DNA from 4 places in the Priestia sp. SB1 genome. Region 4 is predicted to be linked to each of the others. Evidence: riboswitches for the same ligand, from Rfam matches in the RefSeq annotation. Region 4 holds a riboswitch; each other region holds the start of a gene.

Region 1 (5,793 bases), on a different contig from region 4:
AAATACCGCTGGGCGTTGGTAAAATAAACGGATAGTTTACAATGCGTGCTCCAATTTCCCAAGCAGCCAGCAAAATGACTACTAAAATCACTGAAGCCCCGTACTTTTTCATGTGTTCACCTTCGATCTTAGCTGTTCAATTAAATAATCTTTCACATCAAGCACTCGCTGTTGATTCAGATCTTTTTGCGTTCGAGGTCTGCTAAGCGGCACTTGAATTTCTTCAAGACAACTTACTGGCTTGTCTGAAAAGATAAAAATGCGATCTGATAAAAAAAGCGCTTCATTGACGTCATGAGTGATAAATAAGATGCTATGCTTACGCTTTTGCCATTGGTCAAGCAGCCATTCCTGCATCGATAAACGTGTGATTGCATCAAGTGCACTAAAAGGCTCATCTAAAAGCAGCACGTTAGAACCGCTTAATACCGTCCGAAGAAAAGAAACGCGCTGCTTCATCCCTCCGGATAAATCACTTGGAAAACGGTTTTCATACCCTTTTAGGCCAAACTCTTCAAGCAGCTGAGACACTTGCTTATGAGCACTTGCTTTTGATACATTGTGAAGCTCAAGAGGCAGTGCTGCATTGTCTAGAATCGTACGCCACGGAAGCAGCAAATCTTGCTGCGGCATATAGCCTACTTTTCCTAGTCGCTTTTCATAAGACTTTCCGTTAATCACGATATCGCCTTCACTCTGCTGTTCAAGACCTGTAATAAGACGAAACAACGTACTTTTCCCAGAGCCGCTCGCTCCAACGATACTGACAAACTCGCCTTCTTTCACGTCTAAGTTTAATGATTTTAAAATCGCTTGATCACCGTTCTTGTACGTAAAACTGACGTTTTGAAAAGATAACACAGACCTATTCATGAATTGGCCACATCGCTTCGTTATAAGCCATATCCCAGAACATATACTCAAAACGCGTCGTATTCAAGAAAATTTCTTCAAGCTTTTCTAATTCCACTTCTGATTTATCTTCAGTAAGTGAGTCAAATAAATTGATACACCATGTCGCCAGTTCTCCAAATTCTTCTGAGCTGTACATTTCAATCCACTCACGGTAAAACTCATTGTTAGCTCCAGGCTTTTCACTAAGTTCTTTTCCTATTTCCCAGTAGCTCCACATACAAGGCAAAAGAGCGGCTACTAATTCAGCTAATGTTCCACTTTGACCAACGTGCAGCATATAGTGCGTGTATGCAAGCGTTGTAGGAGATGGCTGCGCTTTTTCTAATTCTTTTTCGCTGATTTCAAATCTCTTGGCATACTCACGGTGCAGACTCATTTCTTCGTTTAATGTAGAGTCTAAAAGGGCTGCAAATTTCCCCATCGTTTGAAGATCGGTAGCTTTCATGGCTCCAATCGCAAATAATTTGGCATAATCAATTAGGTAAAGGTAATCTTGAATCATGTAGAAGCGAAACTTCTCCTTTTCAAGCGTTCCATCTCCCATCCCCTGTACGAAGGGATGATTATGATTTTGACGCCAAATAGGCTGCAGCTTTTCGTATAATCGTTCACTAAATTTCATGATGATCACTCCTTATGCGTATGCAGCCACGTATAAATGAACTGCACTATCACTTTTGTATATTGAACAAGCTGATTAATATCTAATTGTTCGTTCACAGCATGTGCATTTGCTAAATTTCCCGGACCGTAAATAGCGGCGGGAATTCCCGCATCAGCTAGCCATCCCCCGTCTGTTACGCTAGTTGACACATCAATTGGAGGCTTTTTCCCTTCCATTTGTTCATGAGTATTTGCAAGCAGCTGCACTCCTGCATGATTTTCATCAATTTCTAATGACGGAAAGATTTCTCCTCTGTCTTCAATCATTGATGTGCCTCCCCATTCAAAGGTTGGCAGATTATCTTTTAACCATGGATCTGCTTTTGCAATAGCTATAATATATTCTTCCACTTCTTTTGATACTTGGTCGTACGATTCATTAGGATAATAGTGAACGGTGATCCACAGCCTGCATTCATCTGCAATAAAAGCAGCATGTCTTCCGCCTTCGATTACTGCTGGATTAATCGTATTTGTCCCTGGCAAAAATCCTGGATAGCTCTTTGTAACAGCCCAGTGACGCTCCAATTCTTGTAGCCCTCCGATCACTTTTGCCATCTTTTCAATAGCGCTTGCGGCTAACAGCCCTCCTCCAGCATGAATCATACTTCGGCGTGTACCGTCATGATAGGTTTTACTGCTTTTTATCGTAATCCATCCCGTGATCACTCCGCCTTGACCTTGAATATGTAAATCACTTGTATCGACTACAAGCGCAAAATCAGCTGTATACCCTTTCTGACAGCATTGCAGCGTACCTGCCTCTCCTACTTCTTCTCCTACAACGGATTCAAAAATCAAGTCTCCTGGCAGCTCGATTCCTGTTTCTGTTAAAAGCTGAACTGCAAATAATGCTCCCGCCAAACCGCCTTTCATATCAGCAACTCCGCGTCCAATTATCATATTGTCTTTCACAACAGCTTCAAACGGATTGGTTTCCCAATTTTCATTTTCTTGTACCTCAGCAACATCCATATGGCCGTTAATAATCAAGCTTTGATAGTCAGCCGATTTTTGTCCTTTTAACGTTCCCACTACGATAGGGTCGTTAGAATATAAGTCCCACATATCAATGGAAAAACCGCAGTTTTTAAGAAAATCCGCTACGTACAGCTGCGCTTCATGAGAATTTCGTGCAGGAGGCGCTGGCGTTTTATACGAAACAAGCGTTGTTAATAACTGGATTAACTCTCCTTTGCGCTCCTCTACCTGTTTGACAAGCAAATCAATTGTTTCTTTCATGTATGACACCTTCCTTTACGCATAAAAAAACACTTCTTTCGCAGGAAAGAAGTGTTTTTGTTTATGTACACAAAATTATTATAACGAGTTCGTAAGGAAATCCCATACAAAACATCCATTACAATACCTCTTTCCTACGCTAGTATTACCTAGTTCAGGTTATAAGGGTTAAGACTTATCGTCTCTCTCAGCTTCGAAAGCACCCCTAGTGGTGTTGTATCTCTATGAAATTAATCTATTATCATATGTTTACCTGTAATAGTTTTATCATAGTAAAGCGTTTTATTCAATAGAAAGGTTCATGATATGGTAATGAAAATAGTTTCCTTTTTAGTAGTAAAAGAAAAAGCACACACCTTTTTCATGCAGTGTGTGCTCTTTGTTTTTGTGACATTACTAGTTAGCTATTGGCTTCTTTAAAAATACACCGTTTTTTCCTTCAGACAGTAATAAGCTCAAGCTTTTGCCCCGGTCTCACTAATGAAAGCAGCTCGTGATCTTCTTCTATTACATACCCAATCACATTCACATTAGCATTTGCAGACAAATTCCTTTTAGCTATTTGAACCTCTCCTCTATAACGTCCGTAGCCATCATTGTCCATTGTAATTGCTCCGATTCTGCGTTCTACTGTATGAAATGGCAGCACTGGTTTTACAGATCGTGTATCAACCAATCGCAGAACGTCTCTTGATACATCCGGACGCACGCTGTACGTTCCCTGTATATGAGGTGAACGAATGCGTAGCGGAATAATGCGGTTTTCTTGATATTGAACTAAACGTTTTAATAAATTTGAACTGGCGTATGGATCTCCAATATAAACCTCCGTTACTCCGCATCCGTATAAATCTACTGCAGAGGTAAAAGGACATTTATTACGGTCTTTTTCTCTAGTAGGAAGTCCTTGATAAATAGGTCCTCTCTTTTCGCCTTCTCCAGGAATATAAGCACAAACTGGAATACGAAGTTCATTAAATAAATCTGTCTGCTGTTGAAAAAACGTTTCTTCAAGCCCTGTTTCAGGCCGCGGATAAAAATTATGCCAAGCAAGCAGCTGATGATGATGAAGACCTGCAGATAATAGCGCTTCTATTTCTAGTTTTGACACTGTACTTGCATTAAGGGCAATATAAAACTCATCCGCAAGTAAAATCGTTTCTTCTACGCTAAAGCCATCGTCTAGTCTAATACCTGATACGCCAAGTGAAGATAGAGTCATAAGGCTTTCGATACCTAAATGAACCGGTGTATGCTTAGATACATCTGCATACACGCTTATTCCACAATCTCTAGCCACATGAAGCAATTCTTTTGCCCGTTCAGCCAAATCTCCTTTTTCCTCTGGAATGTGAAGTGAAGTGAATGCGCGTGTAACGCCGCATTCACTCGCTTCTACTAATCTTTGTTTGGCATCTCTATCGTTCAAATAAAATGAAATGCCAATCATTCAAACTCCCTCGCCATTTCATCGTTAAATCCAAAGAAATAGGTACAAATAAAGCCTGCTGCGTAAGCAATAACTAATCCAAGTAAATAAAGAAGAATTTGATGCGCATGAACTAAAAACGTAAGCGGCAAACCCGATACTCCCACTGCTACAGTTGCAATATGGAAGTGCGCCTGAAACGCTCCGCCGATTCCAGCTCCAAGACAAGCGGTTAAAAATGGACGCCCTAAAGGAAGTGTGACTCCAAAAATAAGCGGCTCTCCGATTCCCAGCAGCCCTGAAGGAAGTGCGCCTCCAATTGCTCGCTTTAAGCGTTTTTTCTTTGTTTTGATATAAATAGCAAAAGCTGCACCAACCTGACCGGCTCCGCCCATTGCTAGTATAGGAAGAAGCGGATCATCTCCAATCGAATTAATAAGCTCTAAATGGACCGGAGTAAGACCTTGATGCAGTCCTGTAATAACGAGCGGCAAAAACGTTGCCCCTAAAACAAAGCCTGCTACAACTCCTCCAACCTCTAAAACTCCTAAAAGACCTTTTGTGATTCCATCTGAAATGAAGCCGCCAATTGGCATGAATACCACATACGTAATAATTCCTGTAATTAACACCGTAACGGTTGGTGTAATAATAATATCCAGTGACTGTGGGACAAATTTACGTACTCGTTTTTCTAACACGGCCATAAAGATTGCTGCAAGCAGCACTCCTATTAAGCCCCCACGCCCCGGCAAAAGTGCTTCACCAAAAAGTTTAATATCAGCTACGGCAGGATTAATGACTAAAATGCCCGCTAAGCCTCCTAGAGCTGGCGAACCACCAAATTCTTTTGCTGCATTAATACCTACTAAAATACCAAGATAGGCAAATAAACCGCTTCCGATAACGGTTAAAAGAATAGCAATCTGTGAATCTGCCGGAAGCCACTTCGCCTGCACAGCTGCTTTTGTCACTCCGGTAATAAGTCCAGATGCTACAAGAGCAGGTATCAACGGAATAAAAATACTTGCAATTCGGCGAAGCAACAGCTTAAACGGAGTTGCATTTTTTTCTTTCAGCTCCGATTTCCGCTGTGCTGCACGATCTTCTAAGTTAATACCGCCGGATTCATCAATTAACTTTCCAAATTCTTCTGTTACTTTGTTCACTTTGCCCGGCCCAATAATGATTTGCAGCGTTTCTTCTTCCACTAATCCGAGCACGCCTTCAAGTTTTCGTATATCTGCCTTTTTAACAATTGAATCATCTTTTATAGTCACACGCAGCCGCGTCATGCAATGCGTATACGCTTCAATATTGGATGCTCCCCCAAGCATCTCCAAAACAGCCTTTGCTAATTGATGATTATCTAAAGACATGTTAATCCCCCCTTGTATTTTCCTCTTAGATGGATACGCCACTGAGGAAACAGACCACAAAACCCCCTTTTTGTAATCGTTTTCTTTTTTTATTTCTTATCTTTCAAAAACTGAATGGCATCTCTTGTTTTGTCAATATACTCAATCGTCTGGTCGTACTGCTGC
Region 2 (5,793 bases), on a different contig from region 4:
TGAATACCTTGTGCAGAAACGGTCTTAGTAAAATCATGCTGCAGCTTAGTTGCCCCGATTACGATTCTTCCACCAGTCTTAGGGACTAAGTAAAAACCTTCATCTAAAAAAATCGTTTTAGAAAGCAGGGGCTTATGACTTTGCAGAGCAATACACTCTCCTTTTACAGGAAACACCTCGCCTAAATGTTCAGAAGAAATAAAGCGTTTAGCCCATGAGCCTGCTGCAATCACTACTTTTTCTCCATAAAAAGAGCCTTTGGACGTCTGTACCCCTTTTACTGTTTCATTTTCCATAATAAGAGAGTGAACGTCACAGTATTCAAATACATCTGCTCCGTGATACAAGGCTCCATGAGCAAGAGCTTGTGTTAACTTAGCCGGAGCTAGCTGGCCGTCTCCCGGTATTGTAATGGCTCCGTATATGTCTGGAGAGAGCCCGGGTTCTAACAAACGCGCTTCTTTTACATCGATCCATCTTACATCTTTGTCCCACCGGTGGTGCTGAGCGGCTTTTTTCTTTAATACGTGTGCATCTTCTTCTGTTACAGCGACTTTTAATAAGCCTTTTTGAATGAGCTCTACGTCGATAGCCGTTTTTTCTTTTAGTTCCTTCACCAGTTCAGGAAACATGCTTCTGCTCTTAATAGCAAGGTCTAAAAGAGGACCTTCTTCATCAATTTCAGCTTGAGCACCTAAAATACCAGCGGCTGCACTTGAAGCTTCACAACCAACTTGATTGCGTTCAAGAATAGCTACTGACGCTCCTTGTTTTGACAAATGATAAGCGATAGAAGAGCTGATTATACCTCCTCCGATTAACAGTACATCATAATGCTGCTTCATTTTCTCCACCTCCAGATGTCCATATATGAGAATATTGTTTAATCGCTTTCAGGGGATCTTGCGCAAGCATGACACCAGACATCACGGCTATACCGTGTGCTCCTGTTTGAAGTACCTCTTTGGCATTTACAGGTGTAATTCCTCCAATGGCAATAACCGGTATCTGCACAGCGTCTACTACTTCTTTTAGTGCCGCTATCCCTCGACTTTTTAATTCTTTTTTTGAATGTGTTGAATAAATATGTCCGTATAAAATGTAGTGAGCACCATCTTTTTCAGCTTCTAAAGCCTCTTCCACAGAGTGAACTGACTTTCCAACAATAAGAGAAGGAAATGCGTCTATAACAAACGAAACGTCTAAACTATGATAGGCAAGCTGTACACCTTTTGCTTTTAAAGCATGCGCTACATCAACTCGGTCATTCACAATAATTTTAGAGCGACAAAATGGTAGGCTTTCTAGTAAACATTGAATCTGCTTTGCCGTTTTCTTTTTTTCTCTAATATGAATGGCGCCCGCAAAAGGCGCGATAGCCGTTAAAATTTTTTGAAGCTCTTCGATTGGCTGCTTATCTGTTGTAATGACATGAAATTTAGGAATATCCACATGATCGAAACCTTTCCATTCAGAATAAAGAGAAATTTCAATCACTTCATCTTGTGCAGAGGGCTTTATTACATACAAAAAACCACTCTACAACGTAGAGTGGTTAGCATGCATCGTTATGTAAACATGATCGCCACTTCCCTACGCTGGTCCAAACCAGATCAGGTTCAAAGGGTCCGAAATACATCCGTCTCAGCTTCAAAAAGCTCCCCTAGTGATTGCTATTTATTGATTTTGTTTTTGCACTTAAAATTATAACACAACTAGATGTAAATACAATATCTCTTTATGCTCTTACGGCTCTCTTCCTTTTATAGATGTATCTTTTAAGCTTCTTTACTAAGAGGCCCGGCGCACCGAATCATTCTGCTTTTTATATAGTTAGTAATCGGTATAGTCGTCAAATTCTTCTTTGTCTTTTTCCTTTTTCCGATCCCATATAAACAGCAGGAGTAACATAATAAAAGTTAGAATATAAAAACCGTAAAAAATAAATGCCGCCACAACATTTATAAATAAAAATAAAAAACCAATGATCTGACCTGCAACAGCTACAATCAACAAAATGTATTTCCAAACTTCTGCTTTTCTATCCATTCTCTACTTCTCCGTCTTTTTGTTTTTCCCTACTAGAAACGTTCTCTTTACTTATAATAAAAACGTTCCTGCCAGTAAACCGACTGTAAATAAACCAACTGTTCCAAATGCTGAAATCCCCACGTACGCCAACATTTTCCGATAAGATTTTTCCCGAATTAACTGTACGGTTTCCACACTAAACGTTGAAAAAGTGGTAAAGGCACCAAAAAACCCAATGCCAATCATTAAAAATATTGAATCATCATAAGCATGACTCGGAACCTTTCCATAATAACTACCGTAAAAAAGACCAAGCCCAAACGCACCGAGCAAGTTTACAAACAGCATTGAGACTGGAAAAGGAGGGTTTGAAACTGTTTTTGTAACTTTTAAACCCAAAAGATAACGGCATATTCCTCCAGCTGCCCCGCCAAGTGCCAAGCTCACTATGCTCATTTACTTCACCTCATGTACTTTCACTAAATTTTTCCCTGCCGCTTCACCGCATAGATAGCCTGCTAAAGCAAGAAGGATTCCACCTACTAAAGAGACAATGACATAAATGGCTCCCCAAAATAAATGGTGCTGAGTGAGAGAAATGACGTCTCCTGCAAAGGTTGAATACGTTGTAAAACCGCCGCACACGCCAACTCCTAGTCCAAGCTTTATCCATTCTTTTGGCTTTTTCCACGCAAAAAATCCTGTTAATAGGCCTAGTATGAAGCTTCCTAATAGGTTTTCAATTACCGTTCCTATTGGATAGCCCGTATATAATAAGGAAATATTTAGCAAATAACGCGCATATGTACCAGCGATAGCACCAAAGGCAATTGAGATTAAGTTTATGGCTTTCATCATATCGCTCCGTTTCATAAATTCTTCTTTAAGTGTACCATAAGGAATTTATTTCTACCTTAACATTTAACTATATGTTTATTGCACCAAAAGTCATGAAAAAATGAAAGAGAAAATCGTCGCATGAAACTTCCTTTTTACTCCTCAAATATCCCTTAAAAATCCACTTAATCCAAATTTTAAAATCTTTCTGTATCCTTATGACAAACCGTGTATAGAAGGTATATTTCCCTTATTTTAAGTCACATTAATCGTATAAGTTTTTTTTGTTGACTTTTGCTGTGTTCTTGTTTAGTATCACAGAGTATCATTTCCTATCAGAATACTAGGGGGTTTAGAAAATGAAGAAATTTGCTGCACTTTTGTCGCTACTATTAGCTTTCACAGTTGTGCTTGCCGCATGCGGTTCTAGCTCAAAAAATGAAGCAAACAATGGAGACAATAAATCTTCACAAGAGGATTTATATAATAAAGTGAAAAAAGATGGCGTATTAACAATTGGAACTGAAGGTACATACCCTCCGTTCACTTTTCATGATGACAAACAAAAGCTAACTGGGTTTGATGTAGAATTGGCTCAAGAAGTAGCTAAACGTCTTGGCGTAAAAGCTGAGTTCAAAGAAACACAGTGGGATGGCATGTTTGCCGGATTAGATGCTAAACGCTTTGACATGATTGCTAATGAAGTGGGTATTCGTGAAGATCGTCAAAAGAAATACGATTTCTCTGACCCATACATCCAGTCAGGCGCCGTATTAATTGTTCGTAAAGACGAAAAAGATATCAAATCATTTAAAGATTTAAAAGGAAAAAAATCAGCACAGTCATTAACAAGTAACTACAAAGACATGGCTCAATCTTATGGTGCAAACATTACGAGTGCTGAAGGTTTTGCTCAAGCAGTAGAACTAATGAGCGCAAACCGTGTTGATGCTACAATCAACGATAAATTATCGTTCCTTGACTATAAGAAAAAGCACCCTAACGCACCTATCAAAATCGCGGATGAAAAATCCGATGGTGCTGCAAGCGGCTTTATGTTTAGAAAAGACAGCGGTAAGTTAGTGGATAAAGTAAACAAAGCATTGAAAGATATGAAAAAAGACGGAACATACGCAAAAATTTCTAAGAAATGGTTTGGCGAAGATGTTTCTCCTAAATAATATTTTTCCTGATGGAGAGCGATTGAATCAATTGATTTCAATCGCTCAATCATCTCTCTTACCAATGCTAAAGGGAGCTATTCAATATTCTATTCCACTAACATTAATCACGTTTGTACTCGGTATCATTTTAGCTGTCTTAACAGCCTTGGCTCGTTTATCATCTATAAAAGTTTTAAATATAATTGCGCGCATCTATGTATCGATTATTCGAGGTACACCGCTGCTTGTGCAATTATTTATTATTTTCTACGGCTTACCCAATTTAGATATAACAATTGACCCATTTATCTCTGCTATTATTGGATTTTCATTAAGTGTAGGTGCGTATGCATCTGAAATTATCCGAGCAGCGATTCAATCTATTCCTAAAGGACAGTGGGAAGCTGGCTACTCACTTGGTATGACCTATTCCCAAGCGTTAAGACGGATTATTTTACCGCAAGCAGCACGTGTATCGATTCCGCCATTATCTAACTCTTTTATTAGCCTTATTAAAGATACGTCACTTGCATCGCTTATTCTTGTTTCTGAGATGTTCCGTAAAGCTCAAGAAATTGCTTCGACTAACTATGAATTTTTACTTCTTTATAGTGAAGCAGCGCTCTTGTACTGGATTATGTGTACAATCTTATCCATTATCCAAGGACGCATTGAAATAAGACTAGATCGTTACGTATCTAAATAACCGTTTCGAGTAGCTAAAGGAGTTTTTCATATGATTAATATCAAAAATTTGCATAAATCATTCGGTGATTTGCAAGTATTAAAAGGGATTGATTTAGAAGTTGAACAGGGCAAGGTAATTGTATTAATTGGTCCTTCTGGATCGGGTAAAACTACTTTTTTACGTTGCTTAAATCTTTTAGAAATCCCAACAGACGGCACGATTGAACTTGATAAAAAAAGCATGAATTTCACCAAACCTGTTCGTAAAAAAGACATTACTTCATTTCGAAGCCTAACAGGTATGGTCTTTCAAAACTATAACTTATTTCCTCATAAAAGTGCGCTTGAAAATGTTATGGAAGGTCCTGTAATTGTAAAAGGCGTTTCTACTCAAGAGGCAGAAAAAAGAGGTAAAGAATTGTTAACACGCGTTGGCTTAGGCGATAAGCTCGACTTTTACCCTTTCCAGCTGTCTGGCGGACAACAACAGCGTGTTGGCATCGCCAGAGCAATGGCGATGGACCCAAAAGTTATGCTATTTGATGAGCCTACTTCAGCTCTTGACCCTGAGCTTGTAGGAGACGTTCTTCAAGCGATGAAAGACCTGGCAAAAGAAGGAATGACGATGGTGGTGGTAACTCATGAAATGCGCTTTGCCCGTGAAGTAGCAGATGAAGTTATTTTTATGGATCAAGGTGTCATTATGGAAAGAGGTACACCGGATCAAATATTTTCAAATCCTCAACAAGAGCGGACACGTCAATTCTTGAATATGATTCATTAAAAAGGTTGCACATTTTCACGTGCAACCTTTTTCTTTATTTGGCTACTGCTTTTTTCATTAAATCTGTAATGTACGTAAAGAATGCTTCAGCTGTGACGTCATACACGACGTCTACAGGTCGTCCCTCTTCAGAAATTTCTGTTCTTCCTTGTCTTGGTGTTTCTGTATACACAATACTCGAAACGGTTTTTACCTTCACAAGTGTTGAATTCCCTGTAAATGCTGTTGTGAGTACGTCCCACAAATAATAAGTCGAATTGGTTTCAACATGCACAAGCGGCGGGCAAGCCG
Region 3 (5,793 bases), on a different contig from region 4:
CTCATTCCAAGAAGAACCCCTCCTGAAATCGTTGAGCCTGAACGAGAAAAACCTGGCCAAAGAGCAATACATTGAAACAGTCCTATACCTAGTGCTTGTCCATAAGACATTTGGTCCACCGTCTCTACACGCGGACGTTTAGGTCCAAACAAATCTGCTAGAATCATTAATACAGCTCCGACCACTAAGCCAATTAGCACCGTATTTAAAGAAAACAAATGTTCATCAATGTAATCATCAAACAAAAGGCCTAACACTCCTGCGGGTAACAAACCAACAATTACCTGCATTAAATTTAAGCGATTTGTCGGTCCAATTGCAGCAGCTGGTTTCTTTCCTAATCCTAATAAATTAATAAAACGATCTTTAAAAATAACAACTACTGCTAAGATCGACCCTAGCTGAATAACAATCTTAAATGTATTAGCTACTGGAGATGAAAATAATTCTTTTGAATTTAACCACAGGTCATCCACAATAATCATATGCCCAGTTGACGAAACGGGAGCAAACTCTGTTAAACCTTCTACAATCCCTAAAATGATTGCTACAATAATTTCCCACATAAAGCTATGTACCTTGCCTTTCTTTCAAATTAATAAGCTTATCGCTTCGTTTTACATGCTCAACTATTTTCCTATTTTGACACTTGCTTTTTTATCATAATTGTTAAAACTATGAAATACAATGTGTATTTGCAAAAAGATAAGAATCTTTAATAATTTGTAATAAAAAGCTTACATGCTACAACCAAAAAACAAGATATCAGCTTTTATTTATTTTAAAAAGCAGTTACTATGTTCAGTATAAATTCTGGTCCCTTAGCTAAAAATGAATCATCTAGACTATTTTTCTTTAGTGTGAAAAAATGACTAAATCATTATGTTTTTTCCATCCCCCCTTACTGTCATCTATCATTTTAATCCAATAGGGCTGACTTATACGACATATCCCCTAAGTAATTTGAAACTTTTTTCTCTCTTTTCTCGTATATAGTAGTATCTTTTTTAGGAGGCTTTTTACTATGAATGGAAATGTACGTACAATGAAATGGGTCACTGCTGGGTATGAAGCCTTGCTGGGAATTCCTTTAATTGGCGCGGGGATTGTTATGGGCTTTAGCTATACTCCTCTTTTTATTGGATTTATTCTTCATGCTATCACACTCATTTTAGCTAATAGACGAGGGTTATCTGCTTATGGAAACATACTAGGGCTTGTTACCTCACTGGTTGCTTGGATTCCATTTTTGGGATTTATCATGCATATTATTACAGCTATTGTGATTGCAATCGATGCTGCTAGACAACGCTAATTGTCTAGCTTTTTTTATTTAAGGGTTGATTTTTTACCGAATGATGGTAAACTTAAGCCGTAAATTGAATAATTTGAATGTTATTTCTACTAGGGGTGTCTGATAGCTCAGACTGAGAGAAGAGTGCAATAAAACTCTTTAACCCTTTGAACCTGATTTGGGTTATACCAGCGGAGGGAAGTAGTCTTGAAAAGAATAGTATATGTTTATTCTTTTTTTGCCTATTCCATCGGGTTCTGTCTATCACAGAACCCGATTTTTTTATGGTTCGGTATAGCTACACTTTATGCGAAACCGGAGGAATATGTAATGTCAAAACAAAATGTATCAGTTTCTATGAAAAAGCCTTTTCCAAACAGTCACAAAGTATATGTCCAAGGATCCAGACAAGACCTTAAAGTGCCTATGCGCGAAATTCATCAGTCTCCTACTACAGGGTCTTTTGGTGAAGAAGAAAATTGTCCCGTACGTGTGTACGACACGAGCGGTGTTTATACAGATCCCTCTTATGAAATTAATTTACAAAAAGGATTACCGGCTCTGCGCGAAAAGTGGATTGCAGAACGAAACGATGTAGAAACATATCAAGGCCGTACGGTTCAGCCACAGGATAACGGTTATTATGATGGTGATCCAAGAGATCAGTACGAGCGCTTTATTATTAATCGTTTACCTTTGCGCGCGAAAAAAAATCAAAATGTAACGCAAATGCACTATGCGAAAAAAGGAATCATCACGCCCGAAATGGAATTTATCGCTATTCGCGAACAGATGGATCCTGAAGTTGTGCGTGAAGAAGTAGCAAGAGGACGTGCAATTATCCCTAATAATATCAATCACCCTGAGAGCGAACCGATGATTATCGGCCGCAAATTCCATGTAAAAATTAATGCTAATATCGGAAATTCAGCTATTCGTTCAGCTATTGAAGATGAAGTAGAAAAAATGACATGGGCAACGCGTTGGGGAGCCGATACAATTATGGATCTATCAACAGGAAAGGATATTCACACAACACGCGAATGGATTATCCGCAACTCGCCTGTTCCTGTAGGGACCGTTCCTATTTACCAAGCGCTTGAAAAAGTAAAAGGCGTAGCAGAAGATCTAACGTGGGAAGCATACCGTGATACATTAATTGAACAAGCAGAACAAGGTGTTGATTACTTTACTATTCACGCAGGTGTTCTTTTACGTTATATTCCTCTGACAGCGAAACGTACGACAGGTATTGTTTCACGCGGAGGATCCATCTTGGCGCAGTGGTGTTTAGCTCATCATGAAGAGAACTTTTTATATACTCGCTTTGAAGAAATCTGTGAAATCTGTAAAGCATACGATATTGCTATTTCGCTTGGCGATGGGCTACGTCCTGGTTCCATTGCAGATGCTAATGATGAGGCACAGTTCGGTGAATTAGAAACGCTTGGTGAATTAACTAAAATTGCTTGGAAACACGATGTTCAAGTTATGATTGAAGGTCCTGGACATGTTCCAATGCATCTCATCAAAGAAAACGTAGATAAACAAATGGAAATATGCCAGGAAGCTCCCTTCTATACTCTTGGACCGCTTACAACCGACATCGCTCCAGGCTATGACCATATTACATCAGGTATTGGTGCTGCAATGATTGGCTGGTTTGGAACAGCTATGCTTTGCTACGTAACGCCAAAAGAACATTTAGGACTCCCGAATAAAGAAGACGTTCGCGAAGGCGTTATCACCTATAAAATTGCTGCGCATGCTGCTGACCTAGCAAAAGGCCATCCAGGAGCACAAAAACGCGATAATGCTCTGTCTAAAGCAAGATTTGAATTTAGATGGAATGATCAATTTAACCTGTCACTAGATCCAGAGCGCGCAAAAGAATATCACGATGAAACACTTCCCGCTGAAGGTGCTAAAACAGCCCATTTCTGTTCAATGTGTGGACCTAAATTCTGTTCGATGCGTATTTCTCAAGATATTCGTAACATGGCTCAAGAAAATGAAAAAGATGTAAACGAAGTAAGAAAAGAAGGAATGAAAGAAAAAGCTAAAGAGTTTGTTAACAGTGGTTCAAATATCTATCAATAATGAAGTAGAACAGCTTAAAAAACAAATTAAGCAGCTTGAAGGAAAGTTATTATTTGTTCAGCAAAATTGTCAGCACATTATCGTTGAATCCTCACATTCTTCCGTAAGACGCTGCATTAAGTGTTTCTATCAACAAGATGCAAAAAGGACTTCGTAAAGAAGTCCTTTCATCTTTTTTTGAAACGTGCTTTCAGCATGTTCTTAATCCAATATAGTATTTTAATAATAACCCAGCCTATAAATGTACCTAGCGTATTCAAAAAGATATCATCAATATCAAATACTCGTTCCGTTAGCTTGTACTGTAAAATTTCAATCAGAAAACTGATTAAGAAACCCGTCGTAAAGACTTGAATAAAACCGTCAAACCACTTCATAAACAACGGAATAAACATTCCAAGCGGCGCAAACATCACGATATTTCCCAGTATATTTGTCAGAGTGAGCATTATATTACCGCTGTCCCACATCAGACGGATTGTACTAAATAAATCCAAGTTCATTGCTTTTCCGTAAACATGTTCGTTTTCCCGTATGAGCGTAGCGTAAATGACCACTGCCGTATACGCAATAAATAGAGTGAACATGACTTTTTTAACAATTGACCTGATGCTTACATTCACTTCAACATCACCTTCTTTGACTCCCAAAACCATTTATTATTATCTATATGTACCCGTCCACTGCTTTCATTCGTAGTGAATGCATTTATATGCTTTTTTATCCTATCACATCAATAAATAAATACAATTCCCTTTATACAATTTTATTAAACTTGATTCTTTATAAATAAAAACCCTCATTATTTTATGCTACTCATTTCATTAATTTCTACATATATAAATAATAAGAAGCAGCGAGTAACACTTCGCTGCTTCTTATTTAATCTGGATAATAAGGATTCAAATGGATTAATACTTCCTGAATATTATCATGCTTTTTCATAAGTGTAGCTTTGATTTCTCGTCCTAAATCATGACCTTCCTTAATTGTTTTAAAGTGGTCAATTGAAATACGTACATCCACTAATATGTAATGGCCATGTTCTCTTGCTCGAACGCGATCAATCCGCTTCACATCTTCAAATTCATAAATACTTTCTTCAAGTTCTTTCAGTAGCTCTTCATCAATATTGCCTTCCATTAAGATTTGAAAAGACTCTCCCATCATTTGTCTGGCAATGTTAAAAATTAAATAAGCAACAAAGATACTTGCTATTTTATCTCCGTATAACAGCAGTTGAACATCCATTTTATCACCAATAATGGATAATAAAACACCAATTGCCGCTGCAATAGAAGCAACAATATCTGCTTTATGATCAAATGCAATTGCCTCAATTGCCTTACTGTGGTGCTGCTTGGCTACGTTTAAAGAATAACGGTACAATAATACCTTTGCTATGTATGAAATAACAGCAATCCACATGGCTAAAATATTTGGAGATTCAACCGGATGGAATAAACCAACGACTCCTTCAAATACCACATAAAATGATACAAGCAATAAAATAATTCCTACAATTCCTGAGACAATTACTTCTGCTTTTCCATGCCCGTATGGATGATCATCATCTGCTGGCTTATTTGCTACTCGTATAACCAACAAGACAATAATAGAGGCAAATACGTCCGCTGCAGAGTGAATACCATCAGCAAATACGGCATCACTATTTCCAATCCATCCTACTATTACTTTTCCTAGCGTAAGGGCAATATTGCTCCATACGCTAATCCATGCTACTTTTTTCGCAATGGACTCCCTTATACTATTATTCATTTGCACACCTCGACTTACTTCTTGAAAAATCAGCTTTTTTATCTTATCACTGTTCATTCAAGTGGGTCTAGAGCAACCTATTTTCATTTAGCTATATATGTTTCAGCACCGCAAAATTACTGATAATCCACAACATATCTTTCTTATTTCTCTGCCAACTTCTTATGATCAGTTGCCATTGGAGGTTCTTCCATCCACCCTTGCTCAATCATAATTCGAATTCCATCTTTTCCGTACTTCCCTATACGCCCAATTAGCTGAGAAAATTCTACTGCTACATCCGAACGGAAGGCCATAGACAAACCAGCACCGCAGTTATCAATAGCGATCGTCACCGCTGTAGAAGTATGATACATCATCAGCTTATCTGAAAACGGTGAAATCGTTGAGTTGGTTACATATGCATCAAGCAGCCTCGGACTTGGTAAATCAGCTTCAGACAGTAATTCGGTGAAGTGCTTGATTTGCTTACTTGCAAGCTTGACTCCATCAAAAAAATAAGAGCGTAATTTTTGTGTGGTAGCTACTTGACTAAAGGCCAGCATCAGCGTTTTACCTAATACATTTGTATTAACAATTTCTTGAATAGCGGTAACCTCTAAAGAAGTTAAAGGATGCAT
Region 4 (5,793 bases):
AGCTTTCGTTCACTTCAAAAACAAACGTCTTTGATGGTGTAATGCCCGCTTCTTTTAATGCTTTCTCGTAGCCTATATACCTCTTTTTATCCACTGGACTATTGACGAGGTGATGAGCAACAAAGGCAATTTCTTTATGCCCCAAACTCACTAAATGTGTTGTAGCGAGATATCCTCCATACTCATCGTCTACAGAAATATGATGATAATCACGTTCGTACCTTTCGTATGTATCAACTAGCACAATCGGATTCGATAACGCTTTCATTTTCTCATACAATCGATGCGGGAAGGCTCCTAAAAACAGAAGACCATCAATATTTCTCGTTCGAATCCATTTTAGGCAATCAGCTGGGCTACTCACTCCAGATATGACTAGATCATAACCATGCTTACGGATTACATATTCAATTCCACTAATCATTTCACTGTAATAATGGTTATCTTTAAATATAGTAGAAAGTGAATCATCTGTAAGCGGGAACATCACGCCAATCATATTTGACTTTTGTTTCGAAAGACTAACGGCGGTTAAATTTGGTTCGTAGTTTAATTCTTTTACCGCTGTTAAAATTCGCTCTTTTGTTTCATCGGATACTTTGTTAATTCCGTTCAAGACGTAAGATACTGAAGCTGCAGACACCCCTGCATGCTTTGCTACATCACGAATCGTTATCTTTTCTCCCATAAAATCTCTCCAGTTAAACGGTTAACTATTTACTCGTTCATTATAATTCACTCCTTTATTATCAGTCAACGTATTTTTCAAATTATCTGTTAACTATTATAATATCTTCCTAGATTGGTATGTTTTAAGCAGTGACAAGATGTATTGACACCTGTTAATCTTTGAAACGTACATATAAAGTTCGGTGCACAGCACGCACCGATCCGTGATAAAAGGGGCGTTCAAAAGGATTTCAGGAGGTACTTACTTTATGTTTAAGAAACTAGCAATTATTGGAGCACTAGCCGTTCCTATGTTCGGCATGAGTCACGGGGCAAATGCCGCTGAAACAACCCATCGCGTAAAAGCCGGAGAGACTCTTTACAAGATTGGCGCTGAATACGGCGTTACGGTTAAACAGTTAAAAGAAGCGAATCACAAATCTACCGACTCTATTAATGCAAATGAAACATTAAAAATCCCTAACTCTATTAGCGAAAGCGATAAAGAATTGTTAGCTCGCCTTGTACAAGCTGAAGCAAAAGGTGAACCTTACGCTGGCAAAGTGGCTGTAGCAACAGTCGTTTTAAACCGCGTGGATAGCGATTCTTTCCCAAACTCTATTCATGATGTCATTTATCAAGGTACACAGTTTACACCTGTACAAAACGGTGAAATTAATAAAGCAGCGGATGCTGAAGCAAAAAAAGCTGTAAATGAAGCACTAGCGTTTAGAGGTCAAGGAAAAGGTTCGTTATTCTTCTTTAACCCAGATAAAACAAGCGATCAATGGCTTCGTCAAAAACAGGTTACGATTACAATCGGAAATCACGTTTTTGCAAAATAAACAAAAAAGCACTCAGATGAGTGCTTTTTTTAATATGCAACAAGTAAGCTTAATAGAACAGCTATAATAATAATAGGTAATACGTATTTAACTAGAAAGAACCATGCGTTGAATAATTTAGCGCCTTTTGTACTTCCTGAAATAAACTCTTCATACACGGCTTCTTTTTTCATTTTAAATGTCACAAAAATCGCAATGGCTAAACTTCCAAGAGGCAGCATTAAATTGCTCACAAAAAAGTCAGCTACGTCAAATATACTTCTGCCAAAAAGTGAGACATGTTTTAGTACACCAAACGAAAGCGCTGACGGGATACCTACTACAAACACAAGAATCCCTGCTAAAGAAGCGTAGCGAGTTCGTTTTGTCTGATCGTCTTTAGTTAAAGCAGCTACGATAATTTCCAGCAGTGAAAAAGCAGACGTAAGCGTAGCAAATAGAAATAAAATTAAAAACAGTGCTAAAAAGACGGTGCCAAACGGCATTTTCTCAAATACTGTTGGCAAGACCACAAACAAAAGTCCAGGTCCTTCGGTTGGCTTTAATCCGAATGAAAAAACAGCTGGAAAAATAGCCAAGCCTGCAAGCAGCGAAACAAACAAGTTCAAAATAGCAATGGTGCCCGCTGAACGCGTCAAGCTTACTTTTTTCCCTAAATAAGAGCTATATGTCACCATGCAGGATAATCCCACGCAAAGCGAGAAAAACGACTGACCGAGCGCGTAGAGAACAGATGACCCTGTAATGGCTGAAAAATCCGGTTTTAAAAAGAACTTTACTCCGTCCATAGCTCCGTCTAATGTTAAAGAGCGAACCACGATAATGATAAAACAGATAAATAACAGCGGCATCATGTATTTATTAGCACGCTCTATGCCTTTTTGTACGCCTTTTGAAATAACAAACACTGTAATTAATAAAAACAGCGCCTGTGCACCTAATACCACATAAGGTTGGCTAATGACGGCATTGAACAACGGACCGTACTCTTTTCCGCTTAGCATACCGGTTACGCTCATAATCGTATATAAAATCACCCAGCCGCCAACGACGCTGTAAAAGGAAAGCAAAACGACACAGCTGAGTACTCCCAGCCTGCCAATCCATACCCAAGCGGACTTTGGAGCAATTGCTTTATAAGCACTAATCGCTTCTTTTCCCGTATGTCTTCCAATGATAAATTCTGCCAACAGAAGCGGCAATCCAATAAAAATTGTAAATAAAATAAACAACGCAAAAAATGCTCCACCGCCACTGGTTCCGGTTACGTATGGAAATTTCCATATCGCTCCTAGACCAATTGCTGCCCCAGCAGATGCTAAAATAAAACCGAGGCGTGAAGACCACTGATTTCCTTTACTCATATAATGTTACTCTCTCCTCTTCTAAACTCAAAACTCACCTGATTAGTACTGTACCATAAATGCAGAAGAAAATCATTCCCGTTTTACTTTTTTCTATAAAACGATATCTATATAGAATAGAAAAAATGAAGAAGCAGCTGCCTCTTCATTTTGAGTTTGATGTTTCTATTCAAAAACTATTCTCTGTACGATGATTCGTCTCCACGGTAGGCTTCTTGATTTGATATTTCTTCAATATGCATATGCCCTTCTCTCTCTAAACGAAGAACCGTACGCTCTGCATCTTCATAACTCTCGCACGTCACTTGTTTATATTCCATATCGTCTTTATCTGTGTAAGCCACTAAATATGTTTCCATTTTAACTCCTCCTATATAAACTATATGTAACGTATGTTGCCTTTTTCGTTTATTTCTAAACATATAGGCTCCAAACATAAAGCCTAGCATACTATAATAGCGGAACTTCAATTTAAAAAGTTGAATTTTTCATTATGCACCGATGCAACATGGAGGTTACGCTTATGACATTTATTTTATCATTCGTACCAATTGTTGTTCCTTTTGGTATTTTAATTAGCTTAATTGCTTTTACAGCTGCTTTTTTACAATCAAAAGAGCATCATAAAAAGCTCTAGCTTACAAAAGCTAGAGCTTCTTTTTAAAAACGTCTATAGCGTTTAATCAGTCCCACAATAATAACAATTGCTAATAAAACAATCGAGATGATAACAGTAATGACAATTGGCTGATTTCCACTTTGTTTCACCGCAATGGCAATATAAGCCCAAATAAAAACAAGCGGATAAACAGCGTCTCGGTTTTTTAATGTAAACATAATGCCCAGCGCAGCCCCTACCAGCAGCATAATAATCGTCCATGCTAATTCATTTAGGCCAAGCAAGTGCTGTATTCCATTTGCTTGAAATACGACAAATACATTAACAATAGTCGCAACAGAAATCCATCCAAGATAAAGCGAAATCGGCAGACGCATAAACCATGTCGTCATCCGAGAATGCTGAATAATGGAATATACAATCATTAATGTGCCTAAAATAAAGAGCATAACTAAAAGGGATAACTTATAGTAATCGTTTTGGAAAATAAAGATCCACGCACTATTTAACAAACAGTTTAGAAAAAACCAAATGCCTATACGTGCATATATTTCTTTTTGATCTTCTCTTGCAAAAAATTGGCGTATAACCCAAATGGTTAATAACAAATAAATAACGCCCCAGATAGCAAAGGCATAACCGGCTGGTGTAAACAACGTAGGAACTTGCGCAGAAGCCTCTGCCGTTGTTTTGCCTCCTATTGGAATCGCATTTGCTAAATAATTCACAAGAAGTGTAATAGCCAAGCCTACTGTATTTAATACAGCATACAAACGAAATTTTGCCATTTTGTTCTCTCCTTTCTTCTATTTATATGGGAATGTTTCGGAGACGAAAACGGCTCTTCCCTTCATTAATACCTCTTCTTCCCTAAAAATATGCATTTTTAAACAAAAATGATTAAAAATAGCTTCAAAAAGCTACCTCTTTAAGAGATAAAAACCGTTAGGGAACAATTTTCCATAACGCTTTCTATTTTTCAGAATATATGGTAAGTTAAACATAGACTAATAGGAAGTCCACTAGGGGTGCCGACTGGCTGAGACAAGTTTTCTTGATCCCTTTGAACCTGATCTGGCTCATACCAGCGTAGGAAAGTGGCAATGTTCAGTTTTGTACTGTCCTTTGCCACTCCGTTTATAAACGGAGTGTTTTTTATTTCCTTTATGTGCTTGTTTGTGACTTTCTCATATTAAAGGAGGATTTTGATGTCATTTTCATCTCAATTAAGACAAGAAGCAAACTATATTTACGAAGCCATTTTTAACCACCCTTTTATTAAAGGAATTGCTGAAGGAGACGTGCCAAAAGAAGCGCTTATTCACTACGTTTCTCAAGACTACGAATACTTAACAGCATTTGTCCGCATTTACGGCGCTGCTTTAACAAAATGCCGCACGCGTACCGAAATGGAAGCCTTTAATGCCGGCATTTCTACGGTATTACATAGTGAAGTACACCCTCATAATAATTTTTGTGACGTAGCAGGCGTACGCTATGAAGACCTCCACACTGAGGCTCTTTCACCAACGGCCAGCCACTACATTAACCATATGACAAGCGTTGCGCATACAGGCAGCTTAGCGGAAATCATTGCCGTGCTTCTTCCATGTCCGTGGACGTACGTTGAAATTGGCCAGCGCATTACGGAACAAGTAAATCCATCTCCTTCTCATCCTTTTTATGAATGGATTCAGTTTTATAATAATGAAGAAATGAATGGCACAACACAATGGTTTTGTAGCAAGCTTGATGAACTCGCCGAACAAGCGACTGAAGAAGAACGTAATCGTATGAAAGATCACTTTATCAAAAGCTGTGAGCTGGAGTATTTATTTTGGGAAATGGCGTATACACAAGAAAAATGGCCGCTTTCTCAGCTTTCACTTTCAAAATAACGAAAAAGCCTCCTATCAGGAGGCTTTTTATTTCAATAATTTTTTAATCATTTTCAAGTTTTGTTTCTCTGAAGGATAGCGGAATGACAAATCAAACTTCGTTGTTTGAGCCAGCATGCTTTTAAAATGAGAAAATGTCTGAAAGCTGTCTTTTCCATGATATTGACCCGTACCGCTTTCTCCAACTCCGCCAAAGGGTAAATATGGCGTAGCGATATGCATAAGCGTATCATTTATACAGCCTCCTCCAAATGAAAGACGCTCCGTTATGACATTTTGTACATTTGCACTTTCCGTAAACAAGTAAAGAGCTAACGGCTTAGCTTTTTCTTGAACTTTATGAATAACTTCGTCTAGCGTTTCGTATTCAATCATAGGAAGAATAGGCCCAAAAATCT

What was found. A riboswitch is a leader RNA that binds a small molecule or an ion and turns the genes downstream of it on or off. The one in region 4 is predicted to bind thiamine pyrophosphate.
Region 1: it holds a riboswitch for thiamine pyrophosphate, as region 4 does, so the genes downstream of both, WKH56_RS13790 (acetylornithine deacetylase) here and tenA (thiaminase II) in region 4, are expected to answer to the same signal.
Region 2: it holds a riboswitch for thiamine pyrophosphate, as region 4 does, so the genes downstream of both, WKH56_RS31620 (thiamine phosphate synthase) here and tenA (thiaminase II) in region 4, are expected to answer to the same signal.
Region 3: it holds a riboswitch for thiamine pyrophosphate, as region 4 does, so the genes downstream of both, thiC (phosphomethylpyrimidine synthase ThiC) here and tenA (thiaminase II) in region 4, are expected to answer to the same signal.

Annotation. Positions count from the first base shown of each region.
Region 1 covers NZ_JBBJSS010000003.1:639,202-644,994, forward strand. Annotated here, with positions in the region: gene WKH56_RS13775 (ABC transporter permease) at 1-112, opposite strand, end outside; gene WKH56_RS13780 (ABC transporter ATP-binding protein) at 109-873, opposite strand; gene tenA (thiaminase II) at 866-1,537, opposite strand; gene WKH56_RS13790 (acetylornithine deacetylase) at 1,543-2,820, opposite strand; TPP riboswitch at 2,935-3,037, opposite strand; gene WKH56_RS13795 (MupG family TIM beta-alpha barrel fold protein) at 3,260-4,270, opposite strand; gene WKH56_RS13800 (PTS transporter subunit EIIC) at 4,267-5,628, opposite strand; gene WKH56_RS13805 (MurR/RpiR family transcriptional regulator) at 5,718-5,793, opposite strand, start outside.
Region 2 covers NZ_JBBJSS010000012.1:69,882-75,674, reverse strand. Annotated here, with positions in the region: gene thiO (glycine oxidase ThiO) at 1-845, opposite strand, end outside; gene WKH56_RS31620 (thiamine phosphate synthase) at 829-1,452, opposite strand; TPP riboswitch at 1,574-1,675, opposite strand; gene WKH56_RS31615 (hypothetical protein) at 1,834-2,049, opposite strand; gene crcB (fluoride efflux transporter CrcB) at 2,101-2,487, opposite strand; gene WKH56_RS31605 (fluoride efflux transporter FluC) at 2,488-2,904, opposite strand; gene WKH56_RS31600 (amino acid ABC transporter substrate-binding protein) at 3,228-4,049, shown strand; gene WKH56_RS31595 (amino acid ABC transporter permease) at 4,033-4,737, shown strand; gene WKH56_RS31590 (amino acid ABC transporter ATP-binding protein) at 4,768-5,502, shown strand; gene WKH56_RS31585 (nucleoside hydrolase) at 5,537-5,793, opposite strand, start outside.
Region 3 covers NZ_JBBJSS010000020.1:9,166-14,958, reverse strand. Annotated here, with positions in the region: gene WKH56_RS34220 (undecaprenyl-diphosphate phosphatase) at 1-566, opposite strand, end outside; gene WKH56_RS34215 (hypothetical protein) at 1,025-1,315, shown strand; TPP riboswitch at 1,397-1,511, shown strand; gene thiC (phosphomethylpyrimidine synthase ThiC) at 1,625-3,394, shown strand; gene WKH56_RS34205 (VanZ family protein) at 3,562-4,017, opposite strand; gene WKH56_RS34200 (cation diffusion facilitator family transporter) at 4,277-5,230, opposite strand; gene WKH56_RS34195 (DUF3231 family protein) at 5,317-5,793, opposite strand, start outside.
Region 4 covers NZ_JBBJSS010000004.1:545,342-551,134, forward strand. Annotated here, with positions in the region: gene WKH56_RS17940 (LacI family DNA-binding transcriptional regulator) at 1-688, opposite strand, end outside; gene WKH56_RS17945 (cell wall hydrolase) at 939-1,514, shown strand; gene WKH56_RS17950 (sodium-dependent transporter) at 1,544-2,878, opposite strand; gene WKH56_RS17955 (hypothetical protein) at 3,055-3,237, opposite strand; gene WKH56_RS17960 (TspO/MBR family protein) at 3,539-4,285, opposite strand; TPP riboswitch at 4,512-4,610, shown strand; gene tenA (thiaminase II) at 4,706-5,395, shown strand; gene WKH56_RS17970 (aldehyde dehydrogenase) at 5,423-5,793, opposite strand, start outside.